3 regions of the Micromonospora sp. NPDC051006 genome follow, and region 2 is predicted to be linked to each of the others. Evidence: riboswitches for the same ligand, from Rfam matches in the RefSeq annotation. Region 2 holds a riboswitch; each other region holds the start of a gene.

Region 1 (5,660 bases), on a different contig from region 2:
TCGCGGCCAGCCGGGCCACCCGGGCCTGATCGGTGACCGGTCGGGCGTGGCCGGCGACGTAGGCCTCGTCGTCGCTCTCCTCCGGCGGGAACGAGTGCAGCGCGTAGCGCCCGTCGCGCTCGAGGTCGCGCCGTTTGGGCGAGTCGATGACGAAGCAGAAGAGCCCCTCGTCGGTGATCACCGGCGACACCGGGTGCACCCGGGGCCCGCCGTCGGCGCGGACCGTGGCCAGGTAGCCGAAGCCCGGACCGTACTGCTGCAGGAGAACGCGGATCCCGTTGGCGAGGCGGGGCTCGTCAGCGGCGAATTCGGACCAGGAAGCCATGCCGACATTCTATCGAACAAATGTACGAGGAGCGACCGCGACGCGCTGGTCACCGGCACCGGATCCGGCCTTCCTGGCGGGCCTCGCTATGGTGGTCCGATGCTGCTCTCCGACCGCGACCTGGTCACCGAGATCAAGGCCGGCACGCTCGGGTTGGAGCCGTTCGAGCCCACCCTGGTGCAACCGTCGAGCATCGACGTACGCCTCGACCGGCTCTTCCGGGTCTTCAACAACCACCTCTACACCCACATCGATCCGGCGATGCAGCAGGACGACCTGACCTCGGTGGTCGAGGTGCCCGACGGGGAGCCGTTCGTGCTGCACCCGGGGGAGTTCGTGCTCGCCTCGACCCTCGAGGTGATCTCGCTCGGCGAGCAGCTCGCCGGCCGGCTGGAGGGCAAGTCGAGCCTCGGCCGGCTGGGCCTGCTGACCCACTCCACCGCCGGCTTCATCGACCCGGGCTTCTCCGGCCACGTGACGCTGGAGCTGTCCAACGTGGCCAACCTGCCGATCACCCTCTGGCCGGGCATGAAGATCGGGCAGCTCTGCATCTTCCGGCTCTCCTCGCCGGCCGAGCACCCGTACGGCTCGGCCGTCTACGGCTCGCGCTACCAGGGCCAGCGGGGCCCGACCCCGAGCCGCTCCTGGCAGAACTGGCGCGCCTGGCCCACCCGCTGATCCCCGCACGACGAAGGGCCCGCTCCGTTGCCGGAGCGGGCCCTTCTCTCAGGTACGCGGATCAGCCGGGTCGGCCGTAGCTGTGGATCGGGCCGTCGTCGACCTTCTTCATCTTGACCGGTACGCCGGCCTGGGAGGCGTGCACCACCCAACCGCCACCGACGTACATGCCGACGTGGTGGATGTCGCTGTAGTAGAAGACCAGGTCACCGGGGCGCAGGTCGGCTCGGCTGACGTTCTTGGTCACCCGGCTCTGCTGCGCCGCGTTGTGCGGCAGCGAGACCCCGGCCTTCGCCCAGGCGGCGAGCATCAGGCCGGAGCAGTCGTACGAGTTTGGGCCCTCGGCGCCCCAGACGTAGGGCTTGCCGATCTGAGCGCAGGCGAACTTGACCGCGGTGCCGGCGGCCCCACCCGGATAGGTGGCCGGGCAGGGGGCGGGCCGCAGCGAACCGCCGCCGCCGTTGCCGTACACCTTGATCCGGAGCTTCTGCAGCCGGTCGATCTCGGCGTTGATCTGCTTCTTCTTGGCCGCGAGCTGGGCCTCGGTCCGGGTGAGTTGGGCGACCATCTCGTCGAGCGGCGCCTTCTGCCGGGCCAGCTGGTCGCGCAGGTTGGCCACCTGCTGCACGTCCTGCTGCTGGTTGTGGGCGAACCGGTCGAGCAGCTCGAGCTGCCCGACCACCTCGCTCGGGTTCTGGCTGCCGAGCACGGCGTTGATGGTGAGGACGTTCTCGCCCTTGTACGCGCGTACCGCGAGCGCGCTGACCTTGTCCATGGCCTGGTCGACCTGGAGTTGCAGCGGCTTGATCCGGGCACCCAGCGCGTCGGCCTGCTTGCGCTTGGCGGCGAGGTCCTGCCGGGTGGCGTTGTGCCGCTCGATGATGGGTTCGAGCTTGTTCCAGTCCTCGTCGATCTGGCGCTCGATCTCGGCGACCGACGGGTCGGCGTGGGCCGCTTTGGCGCCACCGGTCAGGACGACGGCGACGCCGAGCAGTGCGGCGAGAATGAGGGTGAAGCGGGACCAGCGTGAGCGCGGCGCAACCGTCGCCGGACCGGCTGTCGCCGGCCACTCGGACGGAGGCCGCGGGGCATGGTGGGCCACCGGGCTCCGGACTCCTTCTTCCTGACCGCCTACCGGGTTAGCTGACGGGTTCGGGCGGGAAGGTGGGCGCCCTACCGCAGTGACTGCGGATTCACCCCGGAAACCTGGGTCCCCGGCTCGCTCGCGAGCGACTCGGCGGTGTCGGACCGTTACCGCCCCGGCTGGACGGAACTGTTGGCGGGCCGACGAATGACCAGAGTAGAGATGGTCGTTATCGATCCGCAACCCATGGGGCCGTGACACTCCGTACCCGGGTCGCGGTGGCGCACCCTCGGTCCGTCATGAAGATTTCCTTCCGTGAATGTTGATAGATGGAAAGGTATTGACGCAGTGGTCGCGGCGGGGCCAAGGTGACCCCATCCCTACCCGTCCGACCTGGGGGGTTCGATGCACCGTTCAACCCTGTCGAGGAGCAGACTCGCCCTGCTCACCGCGGCCGTGGTCACGGCCACGACAGCCGTGCCACTCGGTGGCGTCCCGGCCGCGGCCGCGCCGCCCGACGACCGCCAGCAGCAGTACTCCGCCGCGGCGGCGGAGTACGGCGTACCGGAGAACGTCCTGCTCGGCGTCTCGTACCTGGAGTCCCGCTGGGACACCCACGCCGGCACGCCGAGCACCAGCGGCGGCTTCGGGCCGCTGCACCTGACCGACGTCGCGCACGTCACGTCGCAGCCCGCAGGCTTCCACGTCGACGCGCACGAGGACCCGCGCGGTGACGAGTCCCGACCGTTCACCGTCGCCGCACCGGCCGACGCGGCGGCGAGCAGGAACGCCCCGCTCGCCGCCGCGGTGCAGACCCTGCAGGCCGCCGCCGCGCTCACCGGCGCGAACGTCGACGCCCTCCGATCCGATCCGGCCACCAACATCCGCGGCGGTGCCGCGCTGCTCGCCGCGTACCAGCGGGAGCTCGGCGGACCGGTCGGCGCGAGCACCGACCCGGCCGCCTGGTACGGCGCGGTCGCCCGCTACTCGGGCGCCGACACCGAGGAGACCGCCGCGGCCTTCGCCGACGAGGTGTACGACCAGCTCCGCTCCGGCGCGAGCCGCCGCACCGACGACGGGCACCAGGTCACCCTCACCGCCCAGGCGGTCAGCGCCGACCAGTCCGGGCTGCACCGGCTCGGGCTGCGTCGGGCGGAGCGGCCGGACGGGCTGGAGTGCCCGGTCGGCCTCGGCTGCGAGTGGATCCCGGCGCCGTACGAGAAGTACGGCCCGGGCGCCGGCGACTACGGCAACCACGACCTGGGCAACCGTCCGGCGCAGCAGAAGCTGGAGTACATCGTCATCCACGACACCGAGGGCTACTACGGCCCCAGCGTCGGGTTGGTGCAGCAGGCCGACTACCTGGGCTGGCACTACACGCTGCGCTCGGTGGACGGGCACGTCGCCCAGCACATCAAGGCCAAGGACGTCGGCTGGCAGGCCGGCAACTGGTACGTCAACGCGAAGTCCATCGGCATCGAGCACGAGGGCTTCGCCGGGCACGGCACCTGGTACACCGAGGCGATGTACCGCGCCTCGGCGAAGCTCGTGCGGCACCTGGCGCTGCGGTTCAACATCCCGCTGGACCGGCAGCACATCATCGGGCACGACAACGTCCCCGGCACGGTGGCGTCCACCGTCGCCGGGATGCACTGGGACCCGGGCCCCTACTGGGACTGGTCGCACTACTTCGACCTGCTCAGGGCGCCGTTCCGGACCACCGGCACGGCCTGGACCGGCCTGGTCACCATCGACCCGGACGTCACCACCAACCGGCCGGCCTTCATCGGGTGCAACCAGCAGCCGCCCGGCGTGCCGACCCCGCCGCCGCCGGCCGAGCCCTGCCCGCTGCGCGGCTCGTCCGCGGTGGTCCTGCACAGCGCGCCCAGCCACGACGCGCCGCTCGTCAACGACCTCGGTGAGCGGCCGGACGGCACACCGGACACCATGTACATCTCGGACCACGGCGCCCGCGCCTCGGCGGGGCAGACGTACGCGGTGGCCGAGGTGCGCGGCGACTGGACGGCGATCTGGTACCTCGGCCAGAAGGCGTGGTTCCACAACCCCGCCGCGGCGCGGACCGCGAAGTGGGCCACCGGCTTCGTGGTGACTCCCCGGCCGGGGAAGGCGACCGTGCCGGTCTACGGGCGGGCCTACCCGGAGCAGGCGGCCTATCCGGCCGGGGTGCCCTACCAGACGATCTCGCCGTTGCAGTACACCTTCGCCGCCGGGCAGCGGTACGCCCTCGGCGGGATCGTGCCGAGCGAGTACTACCGGGCGGTCACGTTCGACGGGTCGTCGCCCGGCGACTGGACCGTCATCCGCGGTGACCTGCGGTACGCGCAGATCCAGTTCGGCCACCGGGTCATGTACGTCAACCTGGACGACGTGCTGCTGCTCCCGTCACCGCTGGGCGCGCCCCGCTAGCCGTCGGCACGTACGCGAGGGCCCCCGGTCGATTCGACCGGGGGCCCTCGTCGTGGCACGGATGGATCAGCTGGGTCTGCGGAACCCGGCGACCGGCATGTTGTTGATGCTCGCCACCTGGACCGGTTTACCGGCCCGCGGCGCGTGCACCATCTTGTCGTTGCCCAGATAGAGGCCGACATGGTGCAGGTCGCTGAAGAAGAAGACCAGGTCACCGGGGCGCGCCTCGGAGCGCGGGATGGCCTTGCCCTCGTTCCACTGTGCGCCGGTGAAGTGCGTCAGGCTGATCCCGGCGGCCTTGTAGGCGTACTGGGTCAGGCCGGAGCAGTCGAACGAGTTCGGCCCGGTGGCACCCCAGACGTACGGGTCGCCGACCTGCTGACAGGCGGTCTTGATCGCGGTCCGGGCGGCCGCGCTGACCACGCCGTTGACGGTCGGGCACGCCGCCGTCTTGACCGTGGTCACCGGCAGCGTCTTCTCGAGCCGCTTGATCTCGGCGTCGATCTTCTTCTTCTTCGCCGCCAGCTCGTCCTGCTGCTTGACCTGGGTGGCGATCAGCGCGTCGAGCTTCTGCTTCTCCGCGTCGAACTTCGCGCGGACCTTGAGCACCCCCTCGACCTCCTTGCGCTCCTGCTTGGCCAGCCGGTCAAGCATGGTGAGCTGCTCGGTGAGGGTGCTCGGCTTGGCGCTGACCAGCAGCGCGCCGATGTCCTGCGACGGACCGTCGATGTAGTAGCGGGAGGCGAGGTCGCCGACCCGGCTCATGGCCAGCTCGCTCTGCAACGCGAGCGGCTCGATCTTCTTCTCCAGGTCAGCCGACTTCTTCCGGTTGACCTTCAGCTGCGCCCGCACCTTGTTGTACTGCTCGATGGTGGGCTCCAACTGCTCCCACTGCTTGTCGATCTGTGCCTCGATCTCGTCGACCGTGGGCTCCGCATGCGCCGGTGCGGCGAGCATGCCGGCACCGACGGCCGCGGCAGCGACCAGAATGAGCAGGCGGTGGGCGACCCGGCGCAGGCCACCCGGACGGACGGATCGTCCCGGTGCGTGACGATGGGGGGGCATGGTTGCCACCGGCACCGACTCCTTTGCAACCGACCGCCGGGCGCCTCGCAGAGGGGAAGCGGCGAGGCAGACGACCCACAG
Region 2 (5,660 bases):
GAGAGCGCGATCACCAGCGGGATCGCCAGGCCGAGCGCGTGCGGGCAGGCGATCACCAGGACCGTGACGGCCCGGACCACCGCCTCGTCCACCTGGCCGAGCAGCGTCCAGACCAGCACGGTGACCACGGCGGTGGCGGTGGCCAGGTAGAAGAGCGCGGCGGCGAACCGGTCGGCCAGCACCTGTGCCCGCCCGCTGGACTGCTGGGCCTCGGCGACCATCCGCTGGATGCCGGCGAGCGTGGTCTGCTCGCCGACCGCCTCGACCCGGATCCGCAGCGCCGAGTCGGTGGCCACCGTGCCGGCCACCACCCGGTCCCCGACCGACCGGAGCACCGGCCGGGACTCTCCGGTGACCATCGACTCGTCCAGCTCCGCACCGCCGTCCACCACCCGGCCGTCCGCCGGCACCCGGCCACCCGGCCGGACCAGCACCACGTCGCCGACCCGCAGCCCGGCGACCGGGACCGACTCGACCCCGCCGTCCGGTGTCACCCGGTCGGCCTGGTCGGGAAGCAGCGCGGCGAGCGCGGCCAGCGCGCCCCGCGCCTGCCCGATGGCCCGCATCTCCTGCCAGTGACCGAGCAGCATGATGGTGACCAGCGCGGCCAGCTCCCACCAGAAGTCGAGATCGAAGGCGCCGAGGCTGGTGGCGAGCGAGGCGACGTAGGCGACGCTGATCGCCATGGCGATCAGCAGCATCATGCCGGGCGCCCGGTCCCGCACCTCGCGTACGGCGCCGACCAGGAACGGCCAGCCGCCCCACCAGAACACCACCGAGCCCAGCACCGGCCCCACCCAGGACCGGCCCGGGAACTCCATGCGGTAGCCGAACCACTCCATCACCATGTGGCTGGTGACCACGACCGGCACGGTGAGCAGCAGACAGAGCCAGAACCGCCGCCGGAACATCTCGGGGTCGTGCCCGGCGTGCTTGTCGTGCCCGGCCGGCCCGGCGTGGCTGTCGTGCCCGGCCGGTCCGGCCTGGTTCTCGCGGCCGGCCGGCGCGCCGTGGTCGTCGTGGTCCGCCGGCTCGGGGTGGCCGTCGCGGGCTGGCCGGCCGCCGGGTCCGCTCCGCCCCGGACGGTCGCGCCGCGGCGGGGCGGGCGCGGAGGTTCCGTGATCCGGCTCCGGCGATCGCGGGTGCACGGGCATGCCTCCACCATGCCCGCCCGGCCGGCCCGGCGGGCACCTTCCCCGGCATGCGGTGCCCGACACCGCCCCACGCGAGCGGCGGCGTCGGCCACACCTGGTTAGCATTCCGACGATGGCTCTCCGGATCCCGCACCGTCCGGCCCGACCGCACCGTCGGGCATCGTCCGCCGCCCGCGGCCGGAACCGGCCGGGCGTCGCGCTCACGGTGGGTCACCGTCGCACCACCCTGGCGCCATCCGAGGCGCCTACCCCGGTGGTCGTTCGGCGGCGCTGAACCGTTCGCCCCGCCGGTACGTACCCCGCCTCGGATTCGTTGGGAGACTCGCATTGGGCGCCGACCACACCCGTCCCGCTCCGTCCACCCCGCCCCGGGTGCGACGGATCCTCGTCGCGACGGTGGTCCCTCTCGTCCTCGCCACCGTGGTCGCCGCTCTGGTGCTCTGGCCCTGGAACTCGCCCGAGCCGGAGGCCGGTGCCGACGTGCCGCGCTACCACGGCACCGTCACCCGGGTGGTGAGCGAGTCCTGCCCGCCCGCGCCCGAGGTCCCCGAGGGCGCGGGCGAGACCGGGTCGGGACCCTGCGGCACGGTGAGCGTACGGGTGGACACCGGCCCGGCCGCCGGCCAGCAGGTGCAGACCCCGATTCCGGCCGGTCCGGGGGCGCCACGGGTCGAGGCCGGCGACGAGATCATCCTGGTCGAGCTGACCGATCCGACCGATCCGACGTCGAGCAGCTGGAACATCGCGGAGCACCAGCGGGGCATGCCCCTGATCTGGCTGGCCGTCGTCTTCGCCGCCGCCATCGTCGCGTTCGGCCGGTGGCGTGGGGTGGCCGCACTCGCCGGCCTGGCCGCCAGCTTCGCCATCCTGCTCGCCTTCGTCCTCCCCGGAATCAGCGCGGGCCGGTCACCCCTGCTGGTCGCGGTGGTCGGCGCCGCGCTGATCATGTTCGTGGTGCTCTACCTGACGCACGGGATCACCGCGCAGACCTCGGTGGCCGTGCTCGGCACCCTGGGCAGCCTGGTGCTCACCGGGCTGCTCGGCACCCTGGCCACCGCCGCCACCCACCTCACCGGTTTCGGCAGCGAGGACGCCACCACGCTGTCGATGTTCCAGGCCGACGTGGACCTGCACGGCCTGCTGCTGGCCGGCATCATCATCGGCTCACTCGGCGTGCTCGACGACGTCACCGTCACCCAGGCGGCCACGGTCACCGAGCTGGCCCACGCGAACCCGGGCCTGTCCCGCCGGCAGCTCTACCGTGCCGCCACCCGGGTCGGCCGGGCGCACATCGCCTCGACGGTGAACACCATCGTGCTGGCGTACGCCGGTGCCTCGCTGCCCCTGCTGCTCCTGCTGACCGCCGACTCCCGCGGGGTGAGCCAGATCCTCACCAGCGAGTTCCTGGCCCAGGAGATCGTCCGCAGCGCGGTCGCCACGCTGGGCCTGATCGCCGCCGTACCGCTGACCACCGCGCTGGCCGCGCTGGTGACCACGGCCGGTCACGACGGACCGCCGGAGCGCACCGGTGACGGCACCCCCGCCACCCCGGCCGCCCGACCGGCGCCCGACCGGGCCGAGGCGCTGGAGGCGCTCGGTGCGGGCCGGCCCGGTCCGGCCGGAGATCCGCAACCATCCCCCGCCGCCCGGAAATGGTGGCCCGACCCGGACAGGAGCACGGACAGCGCATGGTGACACTCCGCAGCGTGATCAGGCGGGTCGCACGACCTGACGACCACGTCACTGATCACCCAGCGCAATGGCGAAATGACGGTTTTAGTCGGCATCCGGACGTAGATCCCCGGGTCGACTCTCAGGTAACCTCGCTGCCGGTTACCGACGAAGGCGCGCAGCGGCGCCTGCGGTACCACCGCCCAATCGCCAAGGGGCGAACCGGGAACCCAGGTACCCGGGGTGAATCCGCGCCAGCGGTAGGGGCCACTTCCGCCCCGAACCCGTCAGCTAACCCGGTCGGCGGTCGATGGAAGGGAACACTGTGACGGCACCCCTACGCCGCTGGTTGACACCTGTGGTGGCCGTGTTCGCCGCGTTGGCCGTGCTCGCCGGGCCCCTCCCGGCCTCCGCCGCGCCCAAGCCGAACACCCCCTCCGGGCATGAGGAGGACGGCGAGCCCAAGCTGCTCAACGACGTGATCGAGGCAACCAACCGCAGCTACTCCTCGGCCAAGATCAAGCTGGAGAAGTCTAAGAAGCGCCAGCTGGAACTCGCCCTCGAGGTGAAGCGGGCGCAGGACGAGCTGGACGCGCTGGCCCCGCAGGTCGGGCAGATCGCCGCCCAGTCCTACCGCACCGGGCGGATCGGCGCGATGGCCGTGCTGCTGGAGAGCAAGGCCCCGGACTCGTTCGTCCAACGCGCCGCCGGCCTCGACGAGCTCAACCTGGTCAACGGACAAAAGCTTGCCAAGGTCAACGCCATCAAGAGCCGCGCCGAACTGGCCAAGCTCGCGATCGACGCCGAGGTACGCGAGCAGCAGAAGCAGGCCGCCGTGATGGCCAAGCAGAAGCGCGACGCGGACAAGGCGCTGGCGCTGGTCGGCGGGAAGGGCTTCACCGGAGGCCTGGTCTCGGCCACCTCGCCGGTCGCCCGGATCGGCCCCGGCCGGACCGCCGACGGGGACTGGAAGCCCCAGTCGTGCTCCGAGAACGACCCCACCACCTCCGGCTGCGTCACCCCGCGCACCTTGCACGCGTACAAGGAGGTCAAGCGGGCCGGCTTCAACCGGTTCGTCGGCTGCTACCGCTCCGGCGGCCCGTGGGAGCACCCGAAGGGCCGCGCCTGCGACTGGTCACTGCAGAAGAGCGGCTTCGCGCCGTGGCACAACGACGACACCCGGATGTACGGCAACAACGTGGCCGCGTTCCTGATCCGTAACGCCGACCGGCTCGGCATCTACTACGTGATCTGGAACAGGCAGATCTGGTTCCCGGCGACCGGTTGGAAGTCCTACAGCGGGCCCTCCAACCACACCGACCACGTGCACATGTCGCTGCTCTAGCGACCATCCGCACGAAAGGGCCGCTCCGCGCTCGCGGGGCGGCCCTTCGCGTACCTCTGGCGGGCCGACAGCCCACGGCCGGCGGGCCGGGGTCGGCCCCGCTAGGCGGCTGCCGGCGCGTCGAGGCCCACCGGGGCGATGGTTCCCCCCGCCGGCACCTCGGCGACCTGGCGCACCTCACCCGCGGCGAGCCGGTACGACATGCCGACCACCGCGCACCGCCCGCCGGCCACCTCGGCGGCCAGCACCGCGGAGTTGCAGAGCAGGGCCTCGACGGTCTGAGCGATGTGGATGTCCACGATCCCGTTGATGTCGTCCACGCCCTCGGCGGCGGCCCGACGGAGGCTGGGCACCACGGCGTCCACCACCGCACCGAGGTGTCCCGGCGGCGGGGTGCCGGTGGCGACCGCCTCCCGGGCCGCCTGCACCGCGCCGCAGGAGTCGTGCCCGAGCACCACCACCAGCGGGACGCCCAGCACGCTGACCGCGTACTCGACGCTGCCGAGCACCTCGGGACCGGCGGTGTGCCCGGCGGTGCGGACCACGAAGAGATCACCCAGGCCGCGATCGAAGATGATCTCGGCGGCGAGTCGTGAGTCGGCGCAGCCGACGATCACCGCGAACGGGTGTTGCTCGGCGGCCACCTCGGCCCGGCGCTCGACGTCCTGGTTCGGGTGGCGCGGCGCGCCCGTGACGAAGCGTTGGTTGCCCGCCCGCAGCTCGGCGAGAGCCTGCTCCGGGTCGGGCGGCGACGCGACACCGTCCGACGCGTCGGGGACGCGCTGGGCGCCCGGGTGTGCTCCGGGCGATCCGGGTCCGCTCATGCCCGCACCTCGACTCCCACGCGATCGGCCAGGTCACCCCCGGCCGCTGACGGACGCGGGCTGTGATCCACGGTCACACCCAGCGCAAGATACGTCAAGGGATACGTGATATGCGTTTCAGGTGTTCAGCAGCGCCGGCCAAGGCGGCGGGGAACGCCGGCGAGCCATACCATGACGACCATGGCGACGAGTACGAGCGGGTACGGGAGCACCCGAAACTGGACCTTCCTCACCAATCACGGACACGTGCTGCTCGCCATCGCCCGGAACCCCACCGCCCGGCTGCGTGACGTCGCCGAGGAGGTGGGCGTCACCGAGCGCGCGGCCCAGGCGATCGTCGCCGACCTGGAAGCCGGCGGCTACCTGGTCCGCACCCGGGTGGGCCGGCGCAACGAATACACCCTCAACCCGGCCGGCCGGTTCCGCCACCCCGCGGAGGCGGACCGGGAGGTCGGCGCCCTCCTCGCGCTCTTCACCGAGGAGCCGGCACCAAACCACCAGTGACGACCGGCGGGCTCACTCGTCGCACGCCGGGCTCCCGTCGCCGCACCCTCCCCCCGTCGCACGCCGGGCTCCCGTCGCCGCGCCCCCTCGTCGCACGCCGGGCTCCCGTCACCGCACGGCGGGCTCCCGTCACCGCACGACGGGCGCGGCGGCGGTAATCTC
Region 3 (5,660 bases), on a different contig from region 2:
TGCCCGGGGGCTGACCAGGACGTCCGGGGCGCACCTCGGGCGCGGTGGCGCCGGCCGGGGCCGTACCCTCGTCCGGTTGGCCCGGCACACGGCCCGCGGTATCCGCGGCGCCCGCGCCGACGGGGATCAGGAGCGTTCGTTGACCGACCAGACCACCCTGGACCAGGAGATCGCCGCCGAACAGCGACATCTCGACCGGGTGTACGCCCGACTCGCCGAGCTGCGGCGGGCGGCGGTCCACGCCGAGCGGGACGGCTACCGGCTCGCCCGGGTCGGCAACTTCGGCGCGCTGGTCGAACGGGACGCCATGGTCTTCCACGCGGCGCGACGCCGGCACGCCCTGGACGCCGAGCACGAGGGGCTGGTCTTCGGCCGGCTCGACCTGCGCGACCAGCAGGTGCTGCACGTCGGCCGGCTCGGCATCCGGGACGAGCACGCGGTCAGCCTGGTGGTCGACTGGCGGGCCCCGGCCGCCGCGGCTTTCTACCAGGCCACCCCGGCCCAGCCGCTCGGCGTGGTGCGCCGCCGGACGATCCAGTCCAGCGGGGAGCGGGTCACCCGAATCGAGGACGACCTGCTCGACCCGGCCGCCGCCCCGCCGGACATGGCGGTGGTCGGCGACGGCGCGCTGCTCGCCACGCTCTCCCGGGCCACCGGGCGGGGCATGCGGGACATCGTGGCCACCATCCAACGGGAGCAGGACGAGGCGATCCGCTCCCCCGGGTCGGGCGTGACGATCGTCTCGGGCGGCCCTGGCACCGGCAAGACGGCGGTCGCCCTGCACCGGGCGGCGTACCTGCTCTACTCGGACCGCAGCCGGTACGCCGGCGGCGGCATCCTGGTGGTCGGTCCGTCCTCGGTCTTCGTCGAGTACATCGCCTCGGTGCTGCCCTCGCTCGGCGAGGACACCGCCACCCTGCACTCGCTCGGCACGCTCTTCCCCGGGATGACCGCCACCCGCACCGACCCGCCCGAGGTGGCCTCGGTGAAGGGCTCGCTGCGGATGCGCCGGGTGCTGGAGCGGGCGGTGCGCGACGCCGTGCCGGACGGCCCCACCGAGCTGCGCCTGCTCTACCGGGGCACGCTGCTCCGGCTGGACCACCGGGAGCTGGACGGGATCCGGGAGCGCGCGCTGCACCGGGGGGCCCGCCGCAACGAGGTGCGCCGGGCCGGCTTCGACGGCGTCTTCGCCGCGCTCTGGGCGCAGGCCCGCCGGCTGGGCATCGGCCGGTTGCCGGAGCAGCGCGCCTTCGAGGACGAGATCGCCGAGCGGCCGGAGTTCCGGGAGTTCCTGAAGGCCTGGTGGCCACGGCTGCACCCACGGCACGTGCTGGGCTGGCTGGCCCGCCCGGAGCGGCTGCGCCGCTACGCCGGCGGCATCCTCGCCGGCGGCGAGATCCGGCTGCTGGACGCGGCGTACCGGACGCTGGACGCCGAAGGGCTGACGATCGCCGACATCGCGCTCCTCGACGAACTGGACGCGATGCTCGGCCAGCCGGTGCGGCCCGCCCGGGCGAAGCGTGACCCGTACCAGCTCGCCGGCGGGGTGCGGGAGCTGAGCACCTTCGCCGACCGGCAGCGGGCCGCGCGGGAGGCGGCCCGGCAGCGCCCGGAGGACTACCGGGAGTACGCGCACGTGGTGGTGGACGAGTCGCAGGACGTCTCGCCGATGCAGTGGCGGATGATCGGCCGGCGCGGCCGGCTGGCGTCCTGGACGGTGGTCGGCGATCCGGCGCAGACGGCGTGGACCGGCGACCCGGCGGAGCTGACCCGGGCCCGCGACCACGCGCTGGGCCGGCGGCGCCGGCAGCAGTTCACCCTCACCACCAACTACCGCAACTCGGCGGAGATCTTCGCGGTGGCAGCGGCCGAGATCCGCCGGCTCTACCCGGACCTCACGTTGCCCAGCGCGGTCCGCTCGACCGGGGTCGACCCGGTCGAGCTGGTGGTGCCCGCGAGCGAGGCGCGGACCGCCACCGTGGCGGCGGTGACCACGCTGCTCGGCGAGGTGGAGGGGACGGTCGGCGTGATCACGCCGGTGCCGCGCCGGGACGAGGTGGCCGGCTGGCTCGGCGCGCTCAACGCTCCCCGGCTGCAGGTGGTGACCAGCCTGGAGGCCAAGGGCATGGAGTACGACGGGGTGGTGCTGGTCGCGCCCAGCGAGATCCGGGCCGACCCCGGCTCGGGCGTCCGGACGCTCTACGTGGCGCTCTCCCGGGCCACCCAGCGGCTCACCACGATCGACCCGACCGGCTGACATCGCGCGCGGCGCGGCCGCCACTGAGCGCGGTCAATTACTTGCACACATAGCAATGTGAGCATATATTTGACCGGTCCGGACCGTCGGCGGAGGGTGAGTTGGTGGGCGCAGGTCATGACCACCACGGGTCGGTGGCGAACGCCGCGCAGCATCACCGTGGCCGGCTCTGGGCGGCCTTCGCCCTGCTGAGCGGCCTGATGGTGGTCGAGGCCGTGGCCGCGTTCCGCACCGGCTCGCTGGCCCTGCTCTCCGACGCCGGGCACATGTTCACCGACGTGCTCGGCATCGGCATGGCGCTCGCCGCGATCACCGCCAGCCGGCACGCCAACCAGGATCCGCAACGCACCTTCGGCCTCTACCGGCTCGAGGTGCTCGCCGCGCTCGCGAACGCCGTCCTGCTCTCCGGCGTCGCGGTCTACGTGGTGGTCGAGGCCGTCGGCCGCTTCGGCGACCCACCGGAGGTGCTGGCCGGCCCGGTGCTGGTGGTGGCCACGCTGGGCCTGCTCGCCAACCTGGGCGCCTTCGCACTGCTGCGCTCGGCAGCCCGGGAGAGCATCAACCTGCAGGGCGCCTACCTCGAGGTGCTCGGCGACCTGCTCGGCTCGCTCGGTGTGATCGGCGCGGCGGCGCTCATCGCGGTGACCGACTGGTGGTGGGCCGACCCGCTGGTGGCGGTGGCCATCGGCGTGTTCATCCTGCCCCGCACCTGGCGGCTCGGGCGGGCCGCGGTCCGCATCCTGGTCCAGGCCGCCCCGGAGCACCTGCAGGTGACCGCCGTGCACGACCGGTTGGCCGAGGTGCCCGGCGTGGCCGGCGTCCACGACCTGCACGTCTGGACCCTCACCTCGGGCATGGAGGTGGCCTCCGCGCACCTCACCATGTCGCCCGGGGCCGACGTCGGCGCGGTGCTCGCCGCCGCCCGGACGGCGCTCAGCGAGGACTTCCACATCGAGCACGCCACCCTGCAGATCGAGCCCGGAGCGACCTCCGGGGCCTGCGGATCGGTGGAGTGGTGATGAGGACACTCTTAAATCAGGGTGGCTATCGTCCGCTTACGTCGGATTTTCCGGTAACCACAGCAGCACCCTCTGTCACTTCTGCTGCACGGGTCGCCCTGGCACCGGTAGGCTCGGTCCCGGCCTCCGCCAGGCGGCGCCCATCGGCGCCGGCGGTGACCGTCGCCTAATCGCCACACGGCGAGCCGGGGAACCACGTTCGTGGGGTGCATCCGCGTCAGCGGTAGGGATCTTCCGTCCCGAACCCGTCAGCTAACCCGGTCGGCGGCTGACGGAAGGACATGTGCATGCCACCAGTGGCACCCGTACGACGACGCGCCGCCCGAATGGCGGCCCTGATCGCCGCGACGCTCGCCCTCGGCGTCGCGATCGCCCCCGGCACCGCCGCCGGAGCCGCTCCCCCGACCGGCCAGCTCGCCGCGGCCCCCGGGCAGGACGAGGAGGGGGGCACCCCCGCACTGCGGGCCCAGCTCGAGGCGGCCAGCAAGGGCTACCTGGACGCGAAGAGCGCACTGGACCGGTCGGTGAAGCGGCAACAGCAGCTCACCGGCGAGCTGAAGACCACCGAGGCCGAGCTGAACGTGCGCAGCGGCAAGGTCGGCGAGATCGCCGGGGTGGCCTACCGCACCGGCCGGCTCGGCGCGATGTCGGCGCTGCTCAACAGCGGCTCCCCGGACGGCTTCATGGACCGGGCCGCCGCCCTGGACGCGGTGGCCGCGAACGAGGACCGGGTGCTGCGCGAGCTGCTGGCCACCCGGGACGAGGCGAACCGGACCCGGGCCGCGCTGGACGGCGAGATCCGCGAGCAGCGCAAGCAGGTCACCGTGATGGCCAAGCGGAAGGAGCAGGCCGAGCGGGCGTTGACCGTGGCGAACAACAACGCCACCCGCGCCGCGGACGTCTCCAACCGGGGCACCTCCACCGCGACGGCCACCCCGGCCCGGCGCAACTCCGACGGCTCCTGGCCCCCGGAGTCCTGCAGCGTCAACGACCCGACCCCGGCCACCGGCTGCATCACCCCGCGCACCCTGCACGCGCTCAACCAGGCCAAGGCGGCCGGCTTCACCCGGTACGTCTCCTGCCACCGCAACGGTGGCTCGGGCGAGCACCCGAAGGGTCGGGCCTGCGACTTCGCCGCGCAGAAGAGCGGCTTCGGCGGCGACGCCACCGGCGGAGACAAGACCTACGGCAACAACCTGGCGGCGTACTTCATCCGCAACTCCGACCGGCTCGCCGTGCTCTACGTGATCTGGTACCGGCAGATCTGGCTACCCAGCAGTGGCTGGAAGTCGTACAGCGGGGCAGGCGGGGACCCGTCCAGCGACCACACCAACCACGTGCACCTCTCGGTCTACTGACCCGGCCCGCCGGGCGGTCCGTGCCACGGGCCGCCCGGCGTACGCCCGCCGTGGCGTCGCCACCGGCGGCGCTACGTCGCCGGGCGTAGCCGAGGTGTCGTCGGTCGCCGGACGAATCGACCGGCCCGCGCGGGCAGCATCGTCGGCATGACCCGGCTATCGCCCCGCACCCGCAAGGCGCTGCTCACGCTGCACCTGGTCACCTCGCTCGGGTGGCTCGGCACCGACCTGGTCCTGCTCACCCTCGGCATCTCCGTGCAGCGGGGCGCCGACCCGGCCGTGGTCTACCCGGTCGCCGCGCTGATCGGCACCGCCCTGTTCGCCCCGCTCAGCGTGCTGGTCTGGCTGGTGGGCCTGGCCAGCGCGCTGCTCACCCCGTGGGGCCTGCTGCGGCACCGCTGGGTGCTGGTCAAGCTGCTCATCACGACGGTGATGGTCGGGTTGGTGCTGCTGCTGCTCACGCCGAACCTTCGGGCCGCCGGGGAACTCGGCGCCACCCTGCCGTCGCGGGACCGGGCCGACCTCGTGATCGCGCCCGCCGTGTCGACCACCCTGATGATCATCGCGACGGTGCTCTCCACCTACAAGCCGTGGGGCCGGCCACGTCGGGCGGCCGGGCCGGTGGCGAGCCGCCGCCAGTCGGCGATGACCGGACGCCCGGCGCGCTGACCTGCGGCGTCAGTCGGTGGCGTTCGGGCCGCCCGGGGCCGCGTCCAGCACCGCGGCGAGCCGGCTGGCCAGGCCGAGGTGCGCCGCCTGCGCCTGCCGGAAGGCGTACCCGAACAGGGGCGCCGGCGCGGCGAGGGTGATCTCGACGTCGATCCGGACCAGCCCGCCGGGCTCGACGCGCAGCCGGGTGTGGTTGCGCACCGTGGTGGCCGGCCACTGCCGGGCCACCATGACGATCTCCTCGTCAGTGCTGACCAGCAGGTCTGCCTGGTAGGTCGTCCGGAACCGGAGCGGACCGGCGGCCAACCGGTCGCTGATCGCGTAGCTGGCGCGCGCCCCGGGTCGGGGCGGGAGCTG

Evidence for each region. Region 2 has a riboswitch for cyclic di-AMP ahead of ACIBBA_RS05640 (coiled-coil domain-containing protein). Riboswitches for the same ligand answer to the same signal wherever they lie in the genome.
Region 1: it holds a riboswitch for cyclic di-AMP, as region 2 does, so the genes downstream of both, ACIBBA_RS25790 (NlpC/P60 family protein) here and ACIBBA_RS05640 (coiled-coil domain-containing protein) in region 2, are expected to answer to the same signal.
Region 3: it holds a riboswitch for cyclic di-AMP, as region 2 does, so the genes downstream of both, ACIBBA_RS27380 (coiled-coil domain-containing protein) here and ACIBBA_RS05640 (coiled-coil domain-containing protein) in region 2, are expected to answer to the same signal.

Annotation. Positions count from the first base shown of each region.
Region 1 covers NZ_JBITFP010000021.1:49,803-55,462, forward strand. Annotated here, with positions in the region: gene ACIBBA_RS25780 (pyridoxamine 5'-phosphate oxidase family protein) at 1-325, opposite strand, end outside; gene dcd (dCTP deaminase) at 425-1,003, shown strand; gene ACIBBA_RS25790 (NlpC/P60 family protein) at 1,065-2,105, opposite strand; cyclic di-AMP (ydaO/yuaA leader) riboswitch at 2,118-2,253, opposite strand; gene ACIBBA_RS25795 (N-acetylmuramoyl-L-alanine amidase) at 2,493-4,514, shown strand; gene ACIBBA_RS25800 (NlpC/P60 family protein) at 4,581-5,594, opposite strand.
Region 2 covers NZ_JBITFP010000002.1:410,717-416,376, reverse strand. Annotated here, with positions in the region: gene ACIBBA_RS05650 (heavy metal translocating P-type ATPase) at 1-911, opposite strand, end outside; gene ACIBBA_RS05645 (YibE/F family protein) at 1,482-2,849, shown strand; cyclic di-AMP (ydaO/yuaA leader) riboswitch at 3,016-3,147, shown strand; gene ACIBBA_RS05640 (coiled-coil domain-containing protein) at 3,151-4,170, shown strand; gene ACIBBA_RS05635 (carbonic anhydrase) at 4,272-4,994, opposite strand; gene ACIBBA_RS05630 (helix-turn-helix transcriptional regulator) at 5,166-5,498, shown strand.
Region 3 covers NZ_JBITFP010000024.1:9,575-15,234, forward strand. Annotated here, with positions in the region: gene ACIBBA_RS27365 (alpha/beta fold hydrolase) at 1-14, shown strand, start outside; gene ACIBBA_RS27370 (HelD family protein) at 140-2,257, shown strand; gene ACIBBA_RS27375 (cation diffusion facilitator family transporter) at 2,362-3,276, shown strand; cyclic di-AMP (ydaO/yuaA leader) riboswitch at 3,430-3,559, shown strand; gene ACIBBA_RS27380 (coiled-coil domain-containing protein) at 3,564-4,634, shown strand; gene ACIBBA_RS27385 (hypothetical protein) at 4,782-5,303, shown strand; gene ACIBBA_RS27390 (SRPBCC family protein) at 5,313-5,660, opposite strand, start outside.